DNA from 3 places in the Mesorhizobium sp. M0808 genome. Region 2 is predicted to be linked to each of the others. Evidence: predicted binding sites of a transcription regulator. Region 2 holds the regulator's gene; each other region holds the start of a gene.
What was found. Region 2 encodes HrcA, which represses chaperone genes, less so after heat shock. Its sites were predicted from a motif close to GTTAGCACTCNCNNNNNGNGAGTGCTAAC; they were not measured.
Positions count from the first base shown of each region.

Region 1: NKI25_RS02395 (co-chaperone GroES) is a predicted target of HrcA. The motif match lies at 2,028-2,056, and genes of this name have one in related genera.
Region 3: groES (co-chaperone GroES) is a predicted target of HrcA. The motif match lies at 1,215-1,243, and genes of this name have one in related genera.

Region 1 covers NZ_JAMYOX010000001.1:458,177-463,705, reverse strand. The annotation lists partial or broken gene NKI25_RS02420 (Hsp20/alpha crystallin family protein) at 1-29, opposite strand, end outside; gene NKI25_RS02415 (Hsp20 family protein) at 59-526, opposite strand; gene NKI25_RS02410 (hypothetical protein) at 872-1,084, shown strand; gene NKI25_RS02405 (DUF982 domain-containing protein) at 1,223-1,492, shown strand; gene NKI25_RS02400 (usg protein) at 1,604-1,873, opposite strand; gene NKI25_RS02395 (co-chaperone GroES) at 2,212-2,526, shown strand; gene groL (chaperonin GroEL) at 2,584-4,215, shown strand; gene NKI25_RS02385 (GNAT family N-acetyltransferase) at 4,592-5,089, opposite strand; gene NKI25_RS02380 (endonuclease domain-containing protein) at 5,180-5,529, opposite strand, start outside.
Region 2 covers NZ_JAMYOX010000016.1:65,350-70,878, reverse strand. The annotation lists gene NKI25_RS19280 (LysE family translocator) at 1-444, opposite strand, end outside; gene NKI25_RS19275 (PQQ-dependent sugar dehydrogenase) at 532-1,887, opposite strand; gene NKI25_RS19270 (hypothetical protein) at 1,987-2,184, opposite strand; gene hrcA (heat-inducible transcriptional repressor HrcA) at 2,221-3,333, opposite strand; gene rph (ribonuclease PH) at 3,480-4,196, shown strand; gene NKI25_RS19255 (VOC family protein) at 4,229-4,639, shown strand; gene rdgB (RdgB/HAM1 family non-canonical purine NTP pyrophosphatase) at 4,639-5,301, shown strand; gene hemW (radical SAM family heme chaperone HemW) at 5,298-5,529, shown strand, end outside.
Region 3 covers NZ_JAMYOX010000051.1:18,497-24,025, reverse strand. The annotation lists partial or broken gene NKI25_RS32190 (MFS transporter) at 1-401, opposite strand, end outside; partial or broken gene NKI25_RS32185 (hypothetical protein) at 462-713, opposite strand; partial or broken gene NKI25_RS32180 (transposase) at 719-895, opposite strand; gene groES (co-chaperone GroES) at 1,296-1,592, shown strand; gene groL (chaperonin GroEL) at 1,657-3,312, shown strand; gene NKI25_RS32165 (hypothetical protein) at 3,448-3,783, shown strand; partial or broken gene NKI25_RS32160 (transposase) at 3,863-4,039, shown strand; gene NKI25_RS32155 (OmpA family protein) at 4,232-5,341, opposite strand; gene NKI25_RS32150 (hypothetical protein) at 5,338-5,529, opposite strand, start outside.

The DNA of each region.
Region 1 (5,529 bases), on a different contig from region 2:
CCCCAGGGAATGAGATCACGAATAGCCATTGCATAGTCTCCTTTCTCGACTGGTGCATTCAGGCAGCCTGCTCGACCTGCGCGACCTTCGGCCCGGTCTTCGGCGAGGCGACATCGGTCGCGATGGCGATGCGCCGAGGCTTCATCTCCTCGGGCACCTCACGTACCAGATCGATGCTGAGCAGGCCGTTGTCGAGCGAGGCGCCTGCGACCTTGACGTGATCGGCAAGCTCGAAACGGCGGGTAAAGGGCCGTGTGGCGAGGCCATGATGCAGATACTCCGCGTTGTCCGGCTCCTTGTGCTGGCCGGAGACAATCAGGAGGTTGGGTTCATGGGTGATTTCGAGGTCGTCCTCGGAAAACCCGGCTACGGCGATAGTGATGCGGTAGTTGTTCTCGCCGCTGCGCGCGATGTCATAGGGCGGCCAGGCGTCGAAAGCCTGCGGCGCATTTTCCAGCAGGTTGAAGACGCGGTCGAAGCCGATGCTCGACCGATAGAGCGGGGAAAAGTCGAATGCGGTTCTCATAGCTACATCCTCCATCGAGCAACATAGATACGAGGAGCGCCAAAGAGCTGGCGCTCCCTGGCTTCGCCGGCCCCATTTCGGCGACCGGTGCCTTCGATCTGGTTATTGTCCGCCGCAAGTCAAGACCCGGTGGCTTTCGCTTTGCCGGTTTTTCGGGCCGGTTTTCGGTCGGCTCGGCGAGGCTGCCAATCCCCCTTTTTGCGGCGAGATGTCCGGCAGGAGATTGCCTGTTTGGTTTCAATCGCCAACGCTGACTTCCCCGGCCGGTTATTGTCAGCAGCAGGTCAAGACCCAGATTTCTTGTGTTGCCGGGCCCGTTCCCGGCACTCGCAGATGGAGCTGACCATGACACGCGACGAGATCATTTCTGTGCTGGGCCCGGTCGACGAAGCCGTGATCGCCGACATTGCGGCGACGGACGGGACGGTCCAGGAATTGCGCGAGGCCCTGGCCTGGATCGCCGCCGACGAGGCGTTGGTGAACGAGGGCCGACCGCTGCCGACGGCAAGAGTAGCGACGCTGATCGAACTGCTGCAAGGGCCCGACGAGGAGGAATAACCGGCTGTTGCCGCGATGCTCTTGAACCGCGCAGAGAGACGAACCATGTCCTTCAGCGGCGCCGGCCGGCCGCCGGTGCCTGCCAGCATAACGTTGCTTGCTCAAACAAGAAGACGATCAGAAAACAAGGAGGAAGTGATGGACGACGTCCGCTTTGCCGAGCCAATCACGTTGAAATTCCAATCCAGCGAGCGCAAGGTCGCCAGCAGTTGGGAAGCTATCGAATGCATGCGCCAGCAGTGGCCGGACCGTGCACGCGGCCGGAGTTGGCGCGCCGCCTATCGGACCTGCCGCGACGCGCTCGACGGCTGGCGCACCGCGCGTGATGCGCGCAAGGCCTTCGTCAGGGCGGCGCGCAAGGCTGGATTGCTCGCATCGGCCCGCAAGCCTGTCGACCACGCCGGCTAGCCCGGACCCCTCCGACATTGTGAGACCCAAAACAAGTGGGGGAGAGTTAGCTACCTCTCTCCCCCGCTTCGGAGACTTTGTCCGCTGTCTAGCGGCTGATCGGGTTGCTCCTCAGTGGACGGTAATAATGCCGTTTACGGCCCGCCATTCGGAGGGCTGGATCAGGTGATGATGGGCGACGCGCACCGAATGCAGCGGGCCTTCGATCTCGCGCTCCCAGAAATCGAGGAAATGCTTCAGCGTCGGGAAATCAGGGGCGATATCGTATTCCTGCCAGATATAGAGCTGAAGCAGGCTTCGATGGTCGGGCAGACGGTAGTGGATCTCCGCCGTGGTGAGGCCAAACCCTTGCATCTGGAGCTGAAAGTCCCTGCTGGTCATGCAATCCTTCCTTTCCCAATGAACCTCGGTCTGCAAAACGCCTCGCCTTCCACATAGGTTCCAGCCGCCGCAAGCGGCTCAGGAGACGGACAGATTTGGAAATCCGGCCGGGTCATCGCGCCGGAAACGGCGAATGTGCGAACAATTACAGCGTATTGGCACTCTCAGGCGTCGAGTGCTAAAATTTTTGCATTATCCTCTTGAAAGCTGAAAAAAGCGCGACTAGTTCGTATGCGCGCGATGCCTGATGAAGGGGTCGCGCACCCCGTGCCGGGCCGATATTGCCGGTCCGGTCAGGAGGATGTTCGAAAATCTGTTTGTCCCGAGAGGAGAACGACATGGCGTTCCGTCCATTGCATGACCGCATCCTAGTCCGCCGCATCGAGGTCGACGAAAAGACAGCGGGCGGCATCATCATCCCCGACACCGCCAAGGAGAACCCGCAGGAGGGCGAGGTCATTGCCGCCGGCCCCGGCGCGCGCGACGACAGCGGCCAGTTGCAGCCGCTCGACGTCAAGGTCGGCGACCGCATTTTGTTCGGCAAATGGTCCGGCACCGAGATCAAACTCAATGGCGAGGATCTGCTCATCATGAAAGAGAGCGACGTGCTGGGCGTGATCGAAGCCACGGGCGAAATGAGGAAGGCTGCCTGAGCGGGGCCTGAACAAGCATTCCAGTCAACGAAAAGCTGCCTATCGAGGAGTGTTCCAATGGCTGCCAAAGATGTGAAATTTCATACCGAAGCCCGCGAGAAGATGTTGCGCGGCGTCGATATCCTTGCCAATGCGGTGAAGGTGACGCTCGGTCCCAAGGGCCGCAACGTTGTCTTGGACAAATCGTTCGGCGCGCCGCGCATCACCAAGGACGGCGTGACGGTGGCGAAAGAGATCGAGCTTGAGGACAAGTTCGAGAACATGGGCGCGCAGATGGTGCGCGAGGTCGCCTCGAAGACCAGCGATACCGCCGGCGACGGCACCACGACCGCGACGATTCTTGCTCAGGCCATCGTCAGGGAAGGGGCCAAGGCCGTCGCTGCCGGCATGAACCCGATGGACCTGAAACGCGGCATCGACAAGGCGGTCGACGCCGTCGTCGCCGACCTGAAATCCAATGCCCGCAAGGTGACCAGGAACGACGAAATCGCCCAGGTCGGCGCCGTCTCTGCCAATGGCGATGCCGAGATCGGCCGCTTCCTCGCCGAGGCGATGGAAAGGGTTGGCAATGAGGGCGTCATCACTGTCGAAGAAGCCAAGACCGCCGAGACCGAGTTGGAAGTGGTCGAAGGCATGCAATTCGACCGTGGCTATCTCTCGCCTTATTTCATCACCAACCAGGACAAGATGCGCGTCGAACTCGAAGAACCCTATGTGCTGATCCACGAGAAGAAGCTCTCCAACCTCCAGGCCATGCTTCCCGTGCTCGAAGCCGCCGTGCAATCCGGCAAGCCGCTGCTGATCATTGCCGAGGACGTCGAAGGCGAGGCGCTGGCGACGCTTGTCGTCAACAAGCTGCGCGGTGGCCTGAAGGTTGCAGCTGTCAAGGCGCCGGGTTTTGGTGACCGCCGCAAGGCCATGCTCGAAGACATTGCCATCCTGACCGGCGGCACGGCGATCTCGGAAGACCTCGGCATCAAGCTCGAGAACGTCACACTGGAGATGCTCGGCCGCGCCAAGAAGGTGCTGATCGAGAAGGAAAACACCACCATCGTCGACGGCGCCGGCCGCAAGGATGAAATCCAGGCGCGCGTCAGCCAGATCAAGGCGCAGGTCGAGGAAACCACCTCCGACTACGACCGCGAGAAGCTGCAGGAGCGGTTGGCCAAGCTCGCAGGCGGTGTCGCCGTCATCCGTGTCGGCGGCTCGACCGAAATCGAGGTCAAGGAGCGCAAGGATCGCGTCGACGATGCAATGCACGCCACACGCGCGGCGGTCGAGGAAGGTATCCTGCCCGGCGGTGGCGTGGCGCTGCTGAGGGCGGCGAAGGCGCTCGACAATATCGAGGTCGACAATCCGGACCAGAAGACCGGCGTCGAGATCGTGCGTCGCGCGATCGAGGCCCCGGTGCGCCAGATCGCCGAAAATGCCGGCGCCGAAGGTTCGATCATCGTCGGCAAGCTGCGCGAGACGGCCGATTTCGGCTATGGCTGGAACGCGCAGACCAACGAGTTCGGCGACCTCTACAGTCAAGGCGTCATCGACCCGGCCAAGGTCGTACGCACTGCCCTGCAGGGTGCCGCCTCTGTTGCCGGCCTGCTGGTGACGACCGAGGCGATGGTGGCCGAGAAGCCGAAGAAGGAAACGCCCATGCCTCCGATGCCCGGCGGTGGCGGCATGGACTTCTAAGGCCAGGCTTCCAAAGCGCGACTTCGAAACGGCAGATGGACCGTGTCCGCCTTCGTCGCCCTCGCCCGCCGCAACGACCTGCTTGCGCCGCAGACGAGCGGGATGGTTGCCGGCGAGAGCGTTGCTGGCGCGACGGTTGCCGACTGGGCAACGCGCGCACAGCGCGTTAACGCCGGTCTGAGCGGTCGGAGAAGTCGCCAATCTCCCCCTTGAGGGAGAGATGTCGCCGAAGGCGACAGAGAGGGTCGGTACGTCCTGGCGCGACGCCCTGTGGGACGAAAGAGAAGGTTGGCGCTTCACGCGAGGCGCCCCCCTCTGTCCTGCCGGACATCTCCCCCTCAAGGGGGGAGATTACGCGCTCAGCCGCTTTCGCTTGCTAAGCCCGTGGTAGCAGCCGGCGCATGATCAGCGAGGCGTGGCCGCCCACGCCGTGTGCAGCCGGCCGGCGCTCGACGACCTCGAAGCCGTGCTTGCGATAGAAGGCGATTGCGCGGTCGTTGCCCTCGATCACTTCCAGGGCGATGCTGGGAATACCCGCATGCGCGGCAAGAACGGCATGCAGCAGGTCGGCGGCAAGGCCGGTGCCGTACTCGCTTTTGTCTATATGGAGCCGCTCGAGCATGACCTCGCCTTTGTCGTCCATCGCGGCCATCGCATAACCGGCGAGCGAGCCGTCAGCCCGCTCGGCGACGAAGGACATCTTGCTGTCGTCCCTGAGCTCGGCCGCCAGCCGCTCCGGCGCGTGCCTCTCATCCGACAGCCGCGCCGTGGTCTCGGCACCCAGGATCGGCGAATAGGTGTAGCGCCAGGACCCTCCAAGCAGCCGCGACACCGCCGGAACGTCCTGTTCGGTCATGGTTCTTATCTGGGTCATTGGCACCTCGCCTCAGAAACCTGCCCCTTTTGAGCGGAGATGTCCGGCAAGACAGAGAGGTGCTGTCCCGCCGACCCTGCACGGCTGAGTTCAGCGCACATCCGCGCCGGCCACCATGACTATGTGCTGGCAGACATTATCGATATCGCGAATGACGTCGTCGTTCCAGAACCGCAGGATAGTCCAGTCCAGCGCTTCAAGCCGTGCGCTTCTGGTAGCGTCCCATATTGAGGCATCGGCCCGGGCATGCTGGGAGCCATCCAGTTCGACAATCAGCTTTTTGTCCGGGCAGGCAAAATCGACAATATGGCCTGCAATTGGCATCTGCCGCCGAAATGCCAGCCCCATGAGTCGATGCGCCCGGACCTCATTCCAGAGCTTCAGCTCGGCAGCCGTCATGGCCTTGCGCATCTTGCGCGCATTGCCGCGGTTACGGGGAG
Region 2 (5,529 bases):
GTAATCGGCCAGCGTGATCGTCTTCAGATCGACGATGGTCGGGGTGATGGCAAGATAGAAGATCATCGTCTTCGGATTGCCGAGCGTGACGGCAAGGCCGGCTACAAAGCTGGATGCCAAGCCGCCCTTGCCTTTCTTCGCCTCCACCGTTTCCGGCGTGATGCCGCTCGTCCAGAAACGCCAGCCAAGAAAGGCGAGGTAGGCGACGCCCAGCCATTTGATGGCCAGGAAGACCATGCCGAAAGTCTGTGCGACGAAAGCCAGGCCGAGCACCACGGCAGTGAGATAGGTCAGGTCGCCGAGCATCAGCCCGAACGACATGGCCAGCGACGAGCGGAAGCCGGAACCCAGCGCACGCGCAACGAGCGCGGTGACGCCGGGGCCGGGGATGGCCGCGGCGATGCCGAGGGCAGCACTATAGGCGAGAAACCCGGTGAGTGTCATGATTCGCGCTTGTCGCACAATGTTGAAGTTGGGTGAATTCCCTCGGCCCGGATTCGATTGCGCCAGCGCAGCAGGCGACACCGCCGTTCAGGAGCGGCCGTCTTCGTAGGTAACGCGCCAGATGGTGCCATTACCGTCCTCTGTGACGATCAGCGAGCCGTCCTTGGCCATCGCGACACCGACCGGGCGGCCCCAGACGGCGTCGTTCGAGATGACGAAGCCGGTCATGAAGTCCTCATACTCGCCGGTCGGCTTGCCATCCCTGAATTTGAGCCTCACCACCTTGTAGCCGGTCCTGGCGCCACGGTTCCACGAACCATGCATGGCGACGAAAGCGTCACCCTGATAATCCGCCGGGAAGTTCTTGCCGTCGTAGAAGGCTATGTTCATCGGCGCCGAATGCGCCTGCATCAATACATCGGGGACAGTGGCCTTGCCGGCGAGGTCTGGCCGCTCGCCGTGATGGCGCGGATCCTCGTTATTGCCGATGTAGTACCAAGGCCAACCATAGAATCCGCCGTCCTTGACCGCTGTTGCAAATTCGAACGGCACATTGTCGCCGAGTTCGTCGCGCTCATTGACGACGCACCACAATGCGCCGGTGGCGGGCTGCACGGTCATGCCCGTACAGTTGCGCAGGCCGGTGGCGACAGTTCGGGGATTTTTCCCATCCGGGTCAAAGGCGAGCACATCGGCACGGCCGTCCTCGGAGCCCCAGGCCGCCCCGAGCGGCTTTGATTTGGCCCAGGCGTCGAGGCCGCTATCCGGCTCCTTGCCTATATCCTCGGCGACGTTCGAGGCGGAGCCAACCGACAAATAAAGCGTTTTGCCGTCCTGCGAGAAGGCGATGTCGCGGGTCGTGTGACCACCCGACGGGATTTGGGCGACAATGGTTTCTGGTTTGCCGGATGTCTTCAGGTCGCCATCGCGATAGGGGAAGCGGACGATGCTGTCGCTGTTCGCGACATAAACCCATTGCGGTTTGTCTCCTGGCGGATAGAAGGCGATGCCGTAGGGATAATTGAGCCCCTTGGCGAAGATCGCTTTCTCGATGGGCTTGGCGCTGCCCTCGGCGAGACGATAGACGCGTATTTGGTCGGCATGGCTGTTGGCAACAAACAGGTCGCCATTCGGAGCGACGCGCACGACACGTGGATTGACGATGCCGGATGCGATCATTTCAGCCGAAAAGCCCGACGGCAATTCTGGCTTGGCGCTTTCGGGCCGTTCCGCCACGCCGGCGCCGTTCGAAGCGGATTGGGCGGGGTCGGCTGCCGGCATGTCTCGCGGCCCAATCAGGCGTCGGACGCCAGGCCTGTCGGCGTGCCAATCGCCAAACGCGGCTTCGCCTTTGAGCACATTCTGGTCCGCCTGCTGGGCGGCTGCCGGTGTCGCAACAAGGAGGGCAGCGGCAACGGCCGCAAAGCCGCCAGATCGGATCATCAACGTCCTCCGGGATTCGCCTCGAACAGGGCAAACGGCATCAGGTATTGATCGTTCCAAGCGGCCGTCCAGCACACGAGGATTTGAAGCCGAACCCGTTCAGTTGCCCGAGGCGTAAAAGTCGTCGTCGAGGCGCTTTTCCAGCGCGACCAGATCGGCCGGCAGCGGCAAACCCATCGCCCGCATCTCTTGCAGCTTCTCGCGCAACTGCTCTTGCACCTCGTGCTGATCCTCTGGCTGGTTGATCATTTCTTCGAGCAGCAGACTGATCTGGGCCTTGAACGATTCCAGCGCCATTCTTTTCTCCTCCTTGCGGCAGGCCCGCGGCGGCTCCTAGCTCAGCATGCGCGAAATCAGCTGCGCGGTATAGTCGACCATCGGTACTATGCGCGCATAATTCAGCCGCGTCGGCCCGATGACGCCGAGCGCACCGACGACGCGCGCGTCCTTGTCGCGATAGGGTGCCACCACCAGCGAGGAGCCAGACAGCGAAAACAGCTTGTTTTCCGAACCGATGAATATGCGCACGCCTGGGCCTGCCTCGGCGAGGTCGAGAAGCTGGATCAGCCCATCCTGCGTCTCCAGATCCTCAAACAGATGCCGCAGCAATTCTATGTCGGCCTGGGCAGTGACGTTTTCCAGGAGATTGGCGCGGCCGCGCACGATAAGCCGCCCAGGCACGCCGCTTTCAGCGCCTGCCCAGACCGCCAGGCCCTTCTCGACCAGATCCTGCGACAGCGTGTCGAGGGCTGCCCTGGTCTCTTCCTTGATGCGGGCGATCTCGACCCGCGCCTCGGCCAGGGTGCGACCGCGGATATGGGCGTTGAGGAAGTTGGAGGCTTCGTGCAATTGCGAGATGGTGATGCCGGCGGGCAGATCGATGACGCGATTTTCGACGTCGCCGTTCTGCGAGACCAGCACGGCCAGCGCCTTGGTCGGCTCGAGCTGGATGAATTCGATGTGCTTAAGCGCCACCTCATTCTTGGCGGCGAGCACGAGGCCGGCGCCGCGCGACATGCCGGACAGCATCTGGCTGGCCTCGGTCAGCATATGCTCCAGCGTCGCGCCCGAGCCGGAGGCGCGCACCTGGGCCTCGATGGTGCGGCGCTCCTCGTCGGAGAGGTCACCAAGTTCCATGAAAGCATCGACGAAGAAGCGCAGGCCGGCCTGGGTCGGCAGCCGGCCAGCCGAAATGTGCGGCGCATAGATCAGGCCGAGATGCTCAAGGTCGCTCATCACGTTGCGGATGGTGGCCGGCGACAGCGACGACGGCAGGATGCGCGACAGGCTGCGCGAACCGACCGGCTCGCCATCCCTCAAATAGGAATCGACGATGCGCCGGAAGATGTCGCGCGAACGCATGTCGAGCGATTGAAGCGCGGGCGATTGCAGCGCGTGCGACGGGAGCACGTGCGACTGCAAACCGGGATCGACTGCCTTTGTCATTTCGAGCCAAAAACCTCCGCCCCGAAGATATAGACTTCCGCGGTGTCGGCGCAACCGGTCCATTTTCCTTTGCGCCTCACGCCCCGTGCGGCTACAAGCCGGCCAAGATTCCCCGGCCAAGATTCCGAAGAAAGAAAGAAGCCTGAATGCGCCCTTCCAAACGCCAATTCGACGAAATGCGCCCCATCTCCTTCGAGCGCGGCGTCTCCAAGCATGCGGAAGGCTCGTGCCTGGTGAAGTTCGGCGACACGCATGTGCTGTGTACGGCCAGCCTGGAGGAAAAGGTGCCGGGCTGGATGCGCAACTCCGGCAAGGGCTGGGTGACGGCGGAATACGGCATGCTGCCGCGTTCGACCGGCGAGCGCATGCGCCGCGAGGCTTCGGCCGGCAAACAAGGCGGCCGCACGCTGGAAATCCAGCGGCTGATCGGCCGCTCCCTGCGCGCCGTGGTCGATCTGCAGGCGCTCGGCGAGCAGCAGATCACCGTCGACTGCGACGTGATCCAGGCCGACGGCGGCACGCGCACCGCTTCGATCACCGGCGGCTGGGTGGCGCTCTACGACTGCCTGCGCTGGATGGAAACCCGCCAGATGGCGAGCCTGGGCAAGGTGCTGAAGGATCACGTTGCGGCGATCTCCTGCGGCATCCATGATGGCCAGCCGGTCATCGACCTCGACTATATCGAGGATTCCTCGGCCGGCACCGACGCCAATTTCGTCATGACCGGCAAGGGCGGCATCGTCGAGATCCAAGGCACGGCCGAGGGCGAGCCGTTCTCGGAAGAGCAGTTCGCGGCGCTGATGGGGCTCGCCAAGAAAGGTATTCAGCGCCTGGTCAGCTTGCAGCAAATGGCGGTGGCTTAGCTGCGGTCAATATTGATGAGATTGGCGATCCTGTGACTCCTTCTGCAATCCTGGAATCAGCACTCTACGTGACGGACCTTGCTGCCGCGGAACGGTTCTATTCGGGCGTGCTCGGGCTCGATCTGCTCGGCAAGGTCGATGGCAGGCATCTCTTCTTCCGCTGCGGCGACAGCGTGCTGCTTATGTTCAATGCCGAGGCGACCAAAGTGCCGCCGCCGGCCGACGCCAAGCTCAAAGTACCGCCGCATGGCGCGGTCGGCCAGGGCCATCTTTGCTTCGCCGCAAGCGCGGATGAAATCCCACGCTGGAAAGCGCATCTTGAGGCGAAGAAAATCGCCATCGAAAGCGAGTTCGAATGGCCGCAGGGCGGCCGCTCGATCTATATTCGCGACCCGTCGGGCAATTCGATCGAATTCGCCGAGCCAAGAATCTGGGGCATCTGATGCATTCGCCAACTGTTCATTCGCTTGACGGGCATAAGATCGTCGTCGCCAGCCATAACGCCGGTAAATTGCGGGAATTCGCCGATCTGATGGCGCCATTCGGCATAGAAGCGAAGTCCGCAAAGGAATACGGCTTGCCGGAGCCGGACGAGACCGGCACCACTTTCGAGCAGAACGCCCTCATAAAAGCCTTGGCCGCCGCCAAGGCCACTGGATTGCCGGCGCTGTCGGACGATTCCGGCCTGTGTGTCGATGCGCTCGACGGCGCACCCGGCGTCTACACCGCCAACTGGGCTGAGACGCCGGACGGCTCCCGCGACTTCGGCATGGCCATGCAGCGCACGGAAGTGGCCTTGCAAGAAGTTGGCGCGATCACGCCTGCCCAGCGCAAGGGCCGCTTTGTCGCGGTCATCTGCCTGGCCTTTCCCGATGGCCAGGCGGAATATTTTCGCGGTGAGGTCGAGGGCACGCTGGTATGGCCGCCACGCGGCGAGCTCGGCTTCGGCTACGATCCGGTGTTCTTGCCCAACGGGTTCGAAAAGACCTTCGGCGAGATGAGCGCGAAGGAAAAGCATGGCTGGAAGCCCGGCCAGCCAACCGCATTGTCGCACCGTGCCCGCGCCTTCCAGAAATTCGCGCAAGCCCGATTGGCCGCCGTATGACCATGCTGCTCGACCGCAGGCCTGGTTTCGGCGTCTACGTCCACTGGCCGTTCTGCGCGGCCAAATGCCCCTATTGCGACTTCAACAGCCATGTCCGCCACCAGCCGGTCGACCAGGAGCGTTTTGCCCGCGCCTTCGAGACCGAGCTGGCGACGATGCGCGGCCGCACCGGGCCGCGCGAGGTGACCAGTATCTTTCTTGGCGGCGGCACGCCATCGCTGATGAAAC
Region 3 (5,529 bases), on a different contig from region 2:
TCAGCCAACCCGCGCCCCCGAGCGCCATAAAAATTGCTGCCACAGCAACCGACGAGGTCAGTGCCAGTGAAAGGCAACATGCTGCGCAAGCGACAGAGGCGAACGCCACCAGCCTGTTTTGAGACGTGATCCGCCTCAGGAAGCCGTTGGCGGCTGAAGTTGTCGGCGATGGCTCCCGCGAGGATTGAGAGGAAGAATACCGGCAATGTGGATGCGGCCTGCACGAGTGCAACCATCAGGTCGGAAGCCGAAATGGTGACCATCAGCCAACTGATGGCAACCGTTTGCACGAGCCACCCCAAGCTGGAGATTTGTGTGGCCGTCCAGATCGAGCGAAATGCCTGGTTCCGAAGCGGGGCAAGCGTCGTTGGAGCGGACGGATGAGGATCTTCGTGCTGCACGTTTTTTTACCTTCGACGAGCCGCTTGTTTAACACGGCTGCCACCACTGCCGTTTTGTCTTTACGATGTTGTGTAATCGGTCAGTACTTCGAGGGTATGACCCAGCACCCGCTTCCGCATGCTCTAAGTTCATCCTTGGGCCGGCATATCGGTTTAAGATGACGCGCTCAATCCCGAGTTCTTAGCAGAGATCGGGGTCGGAAGTGTCGCATTGAGCCACATAGCAGACTGCGCGGGGCGAATATCCGTCTTGGTGAGCGCGAATTTCCTGCCTCCTTTGCGGCCGCGCGCCCCGGCTGCGGCGTGTCCGGCCAACCTCGCCAGTTGAAGTAGGTCGTCTGGCTGATTCCCGCCCGCCGACAGATCTCCGCGACAGGAATCCCGTCCGCTCCCTACTTCAAAATAAACGCCTTCTGCGCGTCCGAAAACTTCGATGCCTTCTCCGCTCCTCCCCGCCAAGGGACGCTACCGCGGAAAGCTCCACTTTCGAACAGTCCAGTTTTCAGGGGTCAGAGCAGCATGATCTGCTTCCTGATGCGCGCCGACCCGGAGGATATCCGCGCGGCGCTCTTCGCCGAAAAGTCACTGGGCGAACTGCCATTCAGGCCCTTCTCCTCCGGCCACACCAGGCAGGCGCCGCTGCCGGAGATGGTCTTGAGCCGGAGGGGACGAGCGAGTGGCAGCAAAGATGCAGAAAGAGCTTACTCCTCACGTGAAGGAGCCCGGTGCTTCCGCGCCGTTCTAAAATCTTGCTCTTCGCCCGTCCCTCTTCCGTCTTGACTAGCAGGAGCCTACGGCCTATCTCACTGCCGCGTTAGCACTCGCTTCTGGTGAGTGCTAACCACGCTCCGGCAACGGAGAACCGTTCAACATCCGCACCAGGGAAATCCAAAAATGGCAAAGTCGAATTTCCGGCCGCTGCATGACCGCGTGGTCGTTCGCCGCGTCGAGTCCGAAGCGAAGACCGCCGGCGGGATCATCATCCCCGATACGGCGAAGGAAAAGCCGCAGGAAGGCGAGATCATCGCCGTCGGTTCCGGCGCCCGTGACGAAGCCGGCAAGCTCGTCCCGCTGGACGTCAAGGCCGGCGACCGCATCCTGTTCGGCAAGTGGTCGGGCACCGAAGTCAAGCTCAATGGCGAAGACCTTCTGATCATGAAGGAAGCCGATATCATGGGCGTCATCGGCTGACACGCCGCCGCCTTCATCCGCACCATCCAATCTGAATTTCGGGCGAAATGCCCAGGAGTAAAAAATGGCTGCCAAAGACGTAAAATTTTCTCGCGATGCCCGTGAGCGCATGCTGCGCGGCGTCAACATCCTCGCCGACGCCGTGAAGGTCACGCTCGGCCCCAAGGGCCGCAACGTCGTCATCGACAAGTCGTTCGGCGCACCGCGCATCACCAAGGACGGCGTCACCGTCGCCAAGGAAATCGAGCTTGAGGACAAGTTCGAGAACATGGGCGCGCAGATGGTCCGCGAAGTTGCTTCGAAGACCAACGACATCGCCGGCGACGGCACCACGACCGCGACCGTTCTGGCGCAGTCGATCGTCCAGGAAGGCCACAAGTCGGTTGCCGCCGGCATGAACCCGATGGACCTGAAGCGCGGCATCGATCTCGCGGTGAGCGACGTCGTCGCGACGCTGATCAAGAACGCCAAGAAGATCAAGACCTCGGAAGAGGTTGCCCAGGTCGGCACCATCGCCGGCAATGGCGATGCTTCGGTCGGCTCGATGATCGCGGAAGCGATGCAGAAGGTCGGCAATGAGGGCGTCATCACGGTCGAGGAAGCAAAGACCGCCGAAACCGAGCTCGAAGTCGTCGAAGGCATGCAGTTCGACCGCGGCTATCTCTCGCCCTACTTCGTCACCAACGCCGAGAAGATGGTTGCGGATCTGGAAGACGCCTACATTCTTCTCCACGAGAAGAAGCTCTCCAACCTGCAGGCCATCCTGCCGATCCTCGAGGCTGTCGTGCAGACCTCGAAGCCGCTGGTCATCATCTCGGAAGACGTCGAAGGCGAGGCCCTGGCCACGCTGGTCGTCAACAAGCTGCGTGGCGGCCTGAAGATCGCTGCCGTCAAGGCGCCGGGCTTCGGCGATCGCCGCAAGGCCATGCTGGAAGACATCGCCATCCTCACCGGTGGCCAGGTCATTTCCGAAGACCTCGGCATCAAGCTCGAGAATGTCGGCCTCAACATGCTCGGCCGCGCCAAGAAGGTGTCGATCTCCAAGGAGAACACCACCATCGTCGACGGCGCCGGCAAGAAGGAAGAGATCCAGGGCCGCGTCGCCCAGATCAAGCAGCAGATCGAAGAGACCACCTCGGACTACGACAAGGAGAAGCTGCAGGAACGTCTCGCCAAGCTGGCGGGCGGCGTTGCCGTCATCCGCGTCGGCGGTGCGACCGAGATCGAAGTCAAGGAAAAGAAGGACCGCGTCGATGACGCCCTGAACGCGACCCGTGCGGCCGTCGAAGAAGGCATCGTTCCCGGCGGCGGCGTCGCCCTGCTGCGCGCTTCGCTGGCCATCACCGTCACTGGCGCCAACTCCGACCAGACCGCCGGCATCAGCATCGTGCGTCGCGCGCTGCAGGCTCCGGCCCGTCAGATCGCGGCCAACGCCGGTGCGGAAGCATCGATCGTTGCCGGCAAGATCCTTGAGAACAAGGGCGCGACCTTCGGCTACAACGCCCAGACCGGCGAATATGGCGACATGATCGCCATGGGTATCGTCGATCCGGTCAAGGTCGTGCGCACGGCTCTCCAGGATGCGGCCTCGGTCGCCGGCCTCCTGGTCACCACCGAAGCCATGATCGCGGAGGCTCCGAAGAAGGAGTCGGCTGGCGGCGGCATGCCGGGCGGCATGGGCGGCGGCGGCATGGGCGGCATGGGCGGCATGGATTTCTAATCCAGCCAATTTCGCAAGCTTACGAAAGGGCGGCAAGCAATGCCGCCCTTTCTTCGTGCCCATTGCGCCGGTTGTCGGCGACCCGCAAGCCGGGGTATATGCCCGCCAAGGGTTGTGCTTATGTTTGGACGGATAATGCCTTTTTTCCTGGGGCTGGTTTTACTGTTGGGCAGCGGCTGCGCGCGCAGCGATGATGGTACGGTGGTTATTCCGAGATCGCTTGATGCCAGGCGATTCTTTGACAAAGAGCCGCCACCCCTGCAGCAGCCACAGATCGAAACCATCGTGTTTCCGGTTGCGCCACAGGAGCCGGAAAGGCTCGAACCGCGCCGTACGGCAAGTCACAAGACATCAAACAGACGTGCATCGCGGGTCGCAAGTCCTCCGCTCTCCTCTTCCGAGCCGCACAAGCTGCTTGTCTGCAAGAACGTCAGCGAGCCGGGCAAGCGGTACCGTATGGTTTGCGAATAGGGCACTTGGTTTGGCCAGCGTTCTACCCTCAGAGGGTCGCGGCGCCTGGCGCATCGTCTGGAGCGTCGCCGGCATCGTGGTTTATCGCAAGCTGCGCAACTTCCGAGCCGGCATCGAGGCCGACATCTCATGCCTCAAGCGCGCTTACGGCTTGGCGCGCTGCACGTGGCGCGGCCTTGACCACTTTAAGACCTACGTCTGGTCCTCGGTCGTGGCCTACAATCTCGTCCTCTTCACGCGCCTCAAGCCGACCTGATGCTGACCCCTCGGATTTGCGTCGCACCGGCAACAGCCGGCTCGTGGGCGTGCGCGGGTTCGCGCCCACAACACCTTTCCGACGAGACCGTCCCACGTCCTGCCCATACCGCTCAACGCCCATCAACGGCCACAAGCCATTGCAAATGCTCGCAAAAAGAAGCGTTTGTGGATTTTGTGGACGGAAACTAGCCTAGTGCAGAGCTTCCGGCGTCCCCCTCCGCCGGACGCGGATTTCAATCCGCCGGCGGGACTTATCGTCTTTTGACACCCACTGGGTTATCCGGTCCCCTGGAAGAATAAGTTGGGCTGCCGAATAGGGCAGCACCGTAGCGTTTTTCAATCCCGGTTGCCGCTGCAAGACTTGCGCGACAGCCACTGCCCGCGCGAGTCCCAGGCCCGCATTGTCACCGGGCCGAAGGGCCGCAACGTCAGCTTTGCCGCTTAGAACGGGGTTCAATTCGCGGTCCATGTTTGAGGGAACGCCCGCCAGGGGCTGCTCATCTGTGTGCCCGATCACCTCGATCAGATCTACGTCGTAGTCGTTCAGAAGCTTGGTAAGCTTCGTCGTGATGTTACCCTCGAGCTGTTCCTTGAGCTTTTTATCCAGTTGAGCGCTGCCCACATTGAAAGAGTAACCTTCGGCTTCGCTCAAATTTATTATCGGCGGCCATTGATGGGCTTTGGCTGTTTCAGGGGCGGCAGAATTCTTGTCTATCGCTTGCGCCAGCTGCTCTTTGACCTCGGCAGCTTCAAGCTTCGCGAATTGCTTTTCTTTCAAGACAACCAACGCCGGAGCCAACCTTTCCAGCTCCTGGCTCGTAATGCCTTCGGCCTTGAGCTTGTCAACTAGGACCAGATCTGTCTGCGCACTTTTGAGATCAGTCTCGGAAATTCCCTGCGCCTGCATCGCAATCACGGCTTTAACTTCCTCAACAAGGGCAAATAGCTGATCGCCGGATACGCCTTCACCTTTGTACTTTTGGACGAGCTTTCTCGCGAAGTTCAGTTCACTCCAGTTTTCGCTGATTTTGGTATTCCCGGCGGCTTGAGCCTGCAGTTCAACCAATTGAGCCCCAAACTCCTCGTTAGCCTCGATCAGCGCGTTTTCGTTCTGCTTGAGCAGTTGAACCTGATCGCTCATCTTTCTTAGCGCTTCCTCATTTTCCTTGCGTTGTTGGCTGATTATGGCAGCAGCGACAAGAAGAAGGCAAAAGACCAGCAAAAGCATCGATTCAGCCATCGTCAGGCCAAGGATCAAACCACGCCTGTAACCTTTTCGTTCAGAGGCGACGGCTGTCACGTAAACCAACCTCTTTTGGGCTCAGCGGGTTTCAAGGCAACTTCCTCCGAGCCTACCAGGACTTCTGCGTGTTCCGGCAAACCAGCTGTTGCCGATGTTGAATGCACCGAGCCGTTTATACGTACTGTTTCGATTGGCAGAGGTGGAGGCCTGTGGCCTGCCAGGTTCTGAACTAGATGCTGATAGTT